One region of the uncultured Virgibacillus sp. genome, then DNA from elsewhere that is predicted to be linked to it. Evidence: riboswitches for the same ligand, from Rfam matches in the RefSeq annotation. Region 1 holds a riboswitch; the other holds the start of a gene.

Region 1 (4,477 bases):
GCTTTAATTGTTTTGTGTGCTATTTCTGCACTCTTTGAATATAGATTGTTACTACTATAATTGTAGAACAGCTTTATTAATATCTTCTGCAAGGGTTATAGCGGATATGATCGCAACCCCATCCGCTCCCGCTTGGATAACAGAAGCTGCATTGTCTGTAGTGATACCACCTATACCCACAATTGGCAGGGAGGGATAAGCTTGTTTGATATCTTTTATCCAATTCGGTCCAATCGCTGATTTAGCATCCTCTTTTGTTGTAGTAGAAAATATTGGCCCCACTCCTAAATAGTCAACAGAGGAAATGGGACTATTTACTAATTCTGTTTTATTTGATACAGAAAGGCCGACCCATTTATTTGGAAAACGCCTACGTAATTCCAGAGCAGATACATCATCCTGACCAACATGGATACCATCTGCATCTAATATTTCAGCAAGTTCTATGTCATCGTTAACGAAGAAAGGTATACGATAGTTTTGACAGATATTCCGAAGTTGTTTTCCTAAAATAAATTTTTTATAACCAGTTAATGACCCGTTTCCTTTTTCTCTAAATTGAAATGCTGTTATACCAGCTTTTACTGCTTGTTCCAAAATATGCTTTGGATCGTTATGGCAGTTCTGACTACCCATAATAAAGTATTTTCTTAGAGCATCCTTTAGCTGCAAAGATTAATTAACTCCTTTCAATTGATCTAAGTCTTTGGAAAGGGCGTCTATAAATGCTGGTAAGAAGCTTCCAGGACCAAGCACATATTCTTGAGAAGCCGCGTGTTCAGCAGCAAGTCCATAAAACTGTACTGCTGCCAATGCCTTAGCTTCTAGAGCATGATTAGTTGTTAAGCATGCAGTTAGAATAGCTCCTAATAAGCAGCCTGCACCAGTAATTTTTTCTAGCCATACATGACCAGTCGTGTTGTGAATTATTTTCCCTTCACTGTAAATTACATCCGTCTCACCAGTAACTACAGCAGTTGTATGATAGGCTTTGGCAACTTTAACGGCAATTTCTTCTAGATTACCGTCCCCAATTGACTCAACACCTTTTGTTTTCCAAGGGATCTCCACAAGCTGTGCCATTTCACCAGCATTACCTTTGATTGCGGTAAACTGTACTTCGTGTAGCAAATGCTTTACAGCTTCTTGGCGAAAGGTTGTAGCCGCTACGCCAACTGGGTCAAGTACGACAGGGATACCTTTTTTATTTGCGGCTATTCCTGCTAGTTTCATAGCTGATAGCTCGTTTAAAGTTGTTGTACCAATATTAATAAGTACACCATTCGCAGCGGTAGCCATTTCTTTAGCCTCTTGTTCTGCTTTTGCCATTATCGGTGCTCCACCAAAGGCTAAAAGACCATTAGCTGTAAAATTCATGACTACTTCATTGGTTAAGTTATGGATCAATGGTTTTTGTTCTCTAACTGCTTGAATAATGGATTGTGTCATTGTTCCACCCTTTCTTTGCGTACCGCCCAATGATTTGTAGGTCCGTTACCGGCACCAAGTGAAAAGGAGTATTGAATAGCAGCTGTTACATACTGTTTCGCCTGCTTTACAGCTTCGTAAAGTGGTAGACCTTTACTTAGATGAGCAGTAATTGCCGCTGAATACGTACAACCTGTACCATGTGTATTCTTTGTTTGAAACCGCTCTGCTTCGAACGTGTAAAGCTTATTCCCATCATATAAATAGTCGACGGCTTTACCTTGCAGGTGGCCACCTTTAACAAGTGCTGCGCGTGCTCCAAAGCTTTTGACGATCTCGAAAGCCGCTTCTTGCAAATCACTTGTATTATCAATAGATTGTCCTGTAATATACTGTGCTTCAGGAATATTAGGAGTAACTACAGTCGCTAATGGTAATAGCTGCTGTTTGAGAAACGATCGAGCATCTTCCGATATTAATGGATCGCCACTAGTTGCAACCATGACAGGGTCCATGACATAGTTCACAACTGATTTGGACAAGTGCTCTGCAATAACCTGCATCATATCTTTGTTCGCAATCATACCTGTTTTTATGCTATGCACAGGCATATCTGATATAACTGAGTTTAGTTGCTCATTTATCATCGTAACAGGTAGATGGTGTACGTTTTGCACACCGGTTGTATTTTGTGCCACAACAGAGGTGATTACAGACATTCCATATACGGTTAGTTCTTGAAATGTTTTTAGGTCTGCCTGTATGCCAGCACCGCCACTCGGATCTGTTCCAGCAATAGTCAGCGCGCAAGGTATGCTATCCATTAGCTGTTCACCTTTTCTGCGTTTGGCCATGATTCACATGTGTAGGCCATTTCCCAGAATTTAAGCTCCAGCTGGCAGCTTTTTCGAAAAGCTTCTCTAATGAGATCTTTTTCATCCTTGGCAGCATTTTCTGCAAGTATATCCAACCGTTTTCTCAATTCAAAGGTGGTATTATCTACATCACCACTTGCATAGAAACTAATCCAATCGTAAAAAGGGTGATCTTTATTAGGATTATACTGCTCCATTAATTCCCTACCAATTTCTAAGTATGTCCAAGGGCATGGAAGTAGAGCTCCTAGTATCTCACTAGACGTTCCCATTTGTGCATGATACATCATATGTTTAATGTAATGATCTGCAGTAGGTGGCAAAGGGTGTCCTTGTAAGGACGCATAGTCCACACCGATATGATTGCAGAAGTTATGATGTGGGTGGATTTCATCGTTTAATATAAAATTTATTTGATCAAAGAAATAAGCAATATCATCACGTTTCTTTGATTTGGATAGCGCTATTCCATAAATTTGCATAAAGGCATTTAAGTATTCAAAGTCCGCTTTAATATAATGTGCGAGCGCATCTTTAGAAATCTCGCCAGTCCCTATCCCCTGAACAAAGGGATGATTAAAAATAAGCTGGAAAATATCATTGTTTTCTTCTCTTAATTGATCAGTGAAATTCATATTTAGCCTCCTTCTATTATGGGAAGCCACTAGAGGTGTAAAAGTAGATAAATAGAGGATAATAATATGTTCCCCACTACTTTCCTGCGCTGGTATTATCCAGATCAGGTTCAAAGGGACAAAGGAAAAGTCCTTATCTCAGCAACAAAGCGCCCCTAGTAGTTTCCTTGTACGCGTATCGTATCTTCTTGCTTTACTCGTAATAAAATGAACCAGCCAATAAATGCGCCAGTTATGCTACTTACCAAAAACGATGGCATGAAAATGAAAGCGCCAGCAGCACTGTCCATAAACAATTTAGCAAATGGAACCGCTATGAATGATCCGATAATACCAGTACCAATGCTTTCTCCGATCACAGCCCACAGCTTTCTACCAAACCACTGATAAAAAAGCCCAGCAAGGAAAGCACCAACCATTGCTCCCGGAAAAGCAAGTAATGTACCAATCCCCAGCATATTTCGTAAAATTCCAATCATAAAAGCTATGACTACGGCTGGACCAGGTCCCAGTATTACTGCCGCCATTACATTTACTGCGTGCTGCACTGGATACGCTTTAGCAATTCCAGCAGGAAACCATAAGAATTGTGCTCCTAATGTTCCAATTGCTACGAAAATTGCCATCAATGTTAATACGTGCGTTCTTCTCACTTATTCCCTCCTTTCTATAAAAAGTGAGCATAGGACAACAATAGGAATTACCGACAATATGCGGTATAGCTTACGTCCTACACGCCTCTCCCCAGTAGCTATGGATGCTAAAGGTAGACAGCAAAGCATAATATACATCCACTCTGTTCTTATGAAAAAAACCAGATCCTCCATGGACCTGGCTTTGTGTAAGAAAATAGAAAGACGTTGCGTCTACTACTTCCCTCCGCTGGTATTAACCAGATCAGGTCCATAAGAGTTAGAAACGTCACGTGTTTCCTCTCAGCCCACATATTGGGCACCCCTAGTAGTTAAGTAACTTGTGAATTTAATTATGCTTTCAGCAACTAACTGAATCAAGCATAACAAATATATTGTTATTTGTCATGGGAAAAAGAATATAGCGTATTAACCTACAGAGTTATTTTTATAAACGCGTAATTTTAATATCACTTAAAGATAGCAGTCTATTAAGTTTTATTTATAGTTATATGATATTTGTTGAATTTATGTTATTTGGAAATAAATGCCCTTACGACAAGATGAATTTAGCATAGGGTAAATAGAGATATATTAAAGAAAGGGTGAAGATAAAATGGTAAGCACTCCCTCTACGATTAGAGAATTACTTCAGAGTTTGGTGAACGAACAGATAGAGATCACTACTCCTTTTGGAACAGTAACAGGGACTCTTTTGAAGGTTAGATCTGACTATGTTGTCTTAATTGAAAATACAGGAGAACAAACATTGATTCGAATAAATAAAATTGAGTTGATTACTGAATTATAAAGGAGGAATAACGATGTTTTTATATACTTTTTCTGCTGAATTGAATACACGTGTAGGTTCTAATGTTGAAGTAGCTACAGATAGTAATTTAATAGA
Region 2 (4,477 bases), on a different contig from region 1:
CATATGATTTAAAACCAGAAATGAGTGCTTATGGAGTGACGGACGCGTTGCTCAAAGAACTTGATGCTGGTGAACACAATGCAATTATCTTGAACTTTGCTAACCCGGACATGGTTGGACATTCTGGTAAATTACAGCCGACTATTAAAGCAATTGAAGTAGTTGATGAATGTCTAGGGAAAATTGTTGATAAAATTAAAGAGCTTGGCGGGAATGCCATTATTACTGCTGATCACGGTAATTCTGATGAGGTAGTTACGCTTGAAGGTAAGCCAATGACTGCTCATACGACAAATCCTGTTCCGGTAATTGTGACAGAAGAAAATATAACATTACGAGATGGTGGGATTTTAGCTGATCTATCACCAACCTTATTGGATTTACTAGGTATTGAAAAACCAGAAGAAATGACTGGCGAATCATTAATTAAATAAAAGGAAATTAAAGGAGAGAAAAATTATGCCATACATTACTGATGTATATGCACGTGAAGTATTAGACTCACGCGGTAACCCGACAGTTGAAGTGGAAGTATTTACAGAATCAGGTGCCTTCGGTTCTGCACTTGTGCCAAGCGGTGCATCTACCGGTGAATACGAGGCTGTGGAATTACGTGATGGTGATAAAGATCGTTATCTTGGAAAAGGTGTTCTAAAAGCAGTTCAAAACGTAAATGAAATAATTGCACCTGAATTACTTGGGATTGATGTTACTCGTCAGAATATCATCGATGCGTTAATGATCGAATTAGATGGAACTGAAAATAAAGGCAAACTTGGTGCTAACGCAATTCTTGGTGTATCCATGGCTGTAGCACATGCTGCTGCTAGTTATCTTGAAGTACCGTTATATAACTACCTCGGTGGATTTAATGCAAAAACCCTACCAACACCAATGATGAATATTCTTAATGGTGGTGAGCATGCCGATAATAACGTAGATATTCAAGAGTTTATGGTTATGCCAGTTGGAGCAGAAACGTTCCAAGAAGCACTACGTACGGGTGCTGAAATTTTCCATTCATTGAAAAATGTATTAAAATCAAAGGGGTATAACACAGCTGTTGGTGACGAAGGCGGATTTGCACCAAACCTTGCTTCTAATGAAGAAGCTTTACAAACAATTGTGGAAGCAATTGAAGCTGCTGGTTACAAGCCAGGAGAAGAAGTGAAGCTTGCAATGGATGTTGCTGCTTCAGAAATATATGAAGATGGTAAATATAATCTAAAAGGTGAAGGTGTTGTTCGTACTTCTGAAGAGATGGTTGATTGGTATGAAGACATGATCAACAAATACCCAATTATCTCCATTGAAGATGGACTAGATGAAAATGATTGGGATGGATTTAAAGTATTAACAGATCGTCTTGGTGGACGAGTACAGCTTGTCGGAGATGATTTATTTGTAACAAATACTAATAAGCTTTCCAAAGGTATTGAACAAGGTATTGGAAACTCTATCTTAGTAAAAGTTAATCAAATCGGTACATTAACAGAGACGTTCGAAGCAATCGAAATGGCAAAACGCGCTGGCTATACAGCGGTTATCTCACACCGTTCAGGAGAAACAGAAGATGCAACGATCGCTGACATTGCTGTAGCGACTAATGCAGGTCAGATCAAAACAGGTGCACCTTCTCGAACAGATCGTGTAGCTAAATACAATCAACTGCTTCGCATTGAAGATGAGCTAGCAGGCATGGGTGAATATGCTGGTAAGACAGCGTTCTATAACCTAAATAAATAGGGAAGAAAACCTCTTAAGGTATGGTGGTTATACTTTAAGAGGTTTTTTATAGGTTTATCCCACACATATAACTGGCAGTAATAATCCACTTTAAGCAATAAAGTAAAACCACTATGGGGAAGTGGAGGATCGATTGCCGGTAAATGTCCGGTCGGTTCAAAGGATTTTAGGTCTGTGGTGCTAACAATCAATGTGGGATAAATAAAACCCCCACTGATTAAAGTGTCACTTTATGCAGAAGTTGCTTCTATGTTCATAGAAGTTTCTATATTTTTTGAGTTTCTTAAACTTGATTAAATGGACGAATTATGTCATAGTTACTATGGAATTAATAATAGAATACTAAAGTTGTAGGGGGACCAGTGTTGCTGGTTGAGATTGTATCCGTAAGGTACTGACTCTTAGAACCTGATCTGGTTTAAACCAGCGTAGGGAACATGTTTGATACATCAAATATTAAGTTGTATATGCCCTAATGGTGATTAACCATCTAGGGCATTTTTTATAGTCTAAGAAATTATAAAATTTGCGTGTTGAGCTGCGTCCAGCTCCAGCGCCCAGAAACTAGGCTACTTCATCATGAATCGCCCTAATCTAAATCATCATCGGCTCGCAAGCTCACCGTGAGTCCTTTATCTCCGTTGAATCGTCGCTGCGTTGCTAATCGGGTGTTTGCGCTTTTATTCTTAGCGAAGGAATTACAGTCAAACAAGATGATACATACGCTGTTCCTTACAATGAGAAAGGTATTCAAGAGGAGGAAAACATTGAAGAAGCTTTTACTGCTTAGTTTAGGGATTACACTGCTTATATTAACGGCATGTGGTACAGAAGAGAAAGAACAAAGTCAGCAGAACAATGACTCAACAGAAAAGAAAAAGATCTCTGTTGTACTTGATTGGACACCAAATACGAATCATACAGGATTATATGTTGCAAAAGAGAAGGGATATTTTGAAGAGCAAGGCCTTGATGTGGACATAATTATGCCTGGTGAAGCGGGAGCAGATCAGTTAATTGCATCTGGTAAAGCAGATTTTGGTGTGAGTTATCAGGAGGGGATTACTGAAGCTCGTGTACAAGATATACCGATTGTTTCCATTGCTGCTGTTATACAGCATAATACCTCAGGTTTTGCCTCACCCAAGAATAAACAGATTACTACACCTAAAGATTTTGAAGATAAAACATATGGTGGCTGGGGAGCTCCAGTAGAAAAAGCGGTTCTAACCTCACTCATGCAGCAGGAAAATGCTAATGTAGAATCAGTTGATATTATCAACATGGGCGATACGGACTTTTTTACTGCGGTGAAAAGAGATATTGATTTTGCGTGGATTTATTATGGTTGGACTGGTGTAGAGGCAGAGCTCCGTGATGAAGAAATTAATATGGTGTATTTAACCGATTATTCGTCAAATTTAGATTATTACACGCCGGTTTTAGCTACCAATGAAAAAATGATCAAAGATGATCCAGAAACAGTTAAGCAATTCTTAGCTGCAGTATCTAAAGGTTATAATCTAGCAATTGAGCAACCAGAGGAAGCCGCTGATATCTTAATTAACGCTGTTCCTGATTTGGATGCAGAATTAGTAAAAGCAAGTCAAGCTTGGTTAGCGTCAAAGTATCAAGATGATGCGGACCAGTGGGGGGAACAAAAGCAAGAGGTATGGGAGAATTACGCCAATTGGATGTATGAGAATGAGCTGTTAGATAAACCGTTAGATAGTGAAAAAGCATTTACAAATGAGTTTTTACCAGAAACAAAGGAGGAATAAATGATGGCAGATGCACTAGTTAGTATTCAAATTATCCCGAAAACGAAAAATGGTGAAGATGTTATTCCGTATGTGGATGAAGCGATTAAGATTATCGATCATTCCGGAGTTAAGTATCAGGTAAGTCCACTAGAAACTACAATGCAAGGTGATCTTGCAGAACTATTTGGAATTATTGAGAAGATGAATAAAAGGATGACTGAAATTGGTTGTGAAAATGTTATTTCACAGGTGAAGGTTCTTTATCAACCTTCTGGAGCTTCCATGGAACAATTAACGGAGAAGTATCGCTAATGAGAAGATTGCGAGAAAAGGGATGGCGACCAGCTCTGGTCCTCATCCTTTTCCTTATCAGTTGGGAAATAGCTTGTCGTATTTTTTCGATCCCAGCTTGGCTACTACCTGCTCCAAGTGTAATATGGCAAGAAGCTGTCAATGGCTGGCCAAATTATGCTAGTCATCTACAATCGACTATCCAACTATCGATTATCGGATTTATGATAGGCAGCAGTGTAGGTACGCTCGTTGCTGTTTGTCTTCATCTCATTCCGACAGTTAGGGAAGCCTTTTATCCATTATTAATAATATCACAGAATATACCTATTATTATTTTAGCTCCCTTATTAGTAATTTGGTTTGGTTTTGGAATCTTGCCGAAATTAATTGTTATTACACTTGTTTGTTTTTTTCCAATAACTATAGCAGCTTTAGATGGATTTAGACAAACAAGTGGAGAACTGAAACACTATATGCAAATGACAGGTGCCAGTAAAGGGCAAATCTTTCGTAAGCTAGAGTGGCCATATGGATTACCTTCTTTGTTTAGTGGTTTAAAGATATCGGCGACATATAGCGTAATGGGAGCGGTGATATCTGAATGGCTTGGTGCAAGTGAAGGAATTGGAGTATATATGACTTTGGCATCTTCGTCTTTCCGAACAGATCGTGTC

Evidence for each region. A riboswitch is a leader RNA that binds a small molecule or an ion and turns the genes downstream of it on or off. The one in region 1 is predicted to bind thiamine pyrophosphate.
Region 2: linked by a shared signal. The riboswitch ahead of Q1A47_RS03890 (ABC transporter substrate-binding protein) and the one ahead of tenA (thiaminase II) in region 1 are both predicted to bind thiamine pyrophosphate.

The regions. Positions count from the first base shown of each region.
Region 1 is NZ_CANMAB010000045.1:25,090-29,566, forward strand. Features, by position in the region: gene thiE (thiamine phosphate synthase) at 55-636, opposite strand; gene thiM (hydroxyethylthiazole kinase) at 676-1,449, opposite strand; gene thiD (bifunctional hydroxymethylpyrimidine kinase/phosphomethylpyrimidine kinase) at 1,446-2,252, opposite strand; gene tenA (thiaminase II) at 2,252-2,938, opposite strand; TPP riboswitch at 3,003-3,105, opposite strand; gene thiW (energy coupling factor transporter S component ThiW) at 3,094-3,591, opposite strand; TPP riboswitch at 3,796-3,907, opposite strand; gene Q1A47_RS11265 (DUF2642 domain-containing protein) at 4,187-4,381, shown strand; gene Q1A47_RS11270 (hypothetical protein) at 4,395-4,477, shown strand, end outside.
Region 2 is NZ_CANMAB010000010.1:12,202-16,678, reverse strand. Features, by position in the region: gene gpmI (2,3-bisphosphoglycerate-independent phosphoglycerate mutase) at 1-434, shown strand, start outside; gene eno (phosphopyruvate hydratase) at 460-1,746, shown strand; TPP riboswitch at 2,089-2,198, shown strand; gene Q1A47_RS03890 (ABC transporter substrate-binding protein) at 2,514-3,527, shown strand; gene Q1A47_RS03885 (MTH1187 family thiamine-binding protein) at 3,531-3,821, shown strand; gene Q1A47_RS03880 (ABC transporter permease) at 3,821-4,477, shown strand, end outside.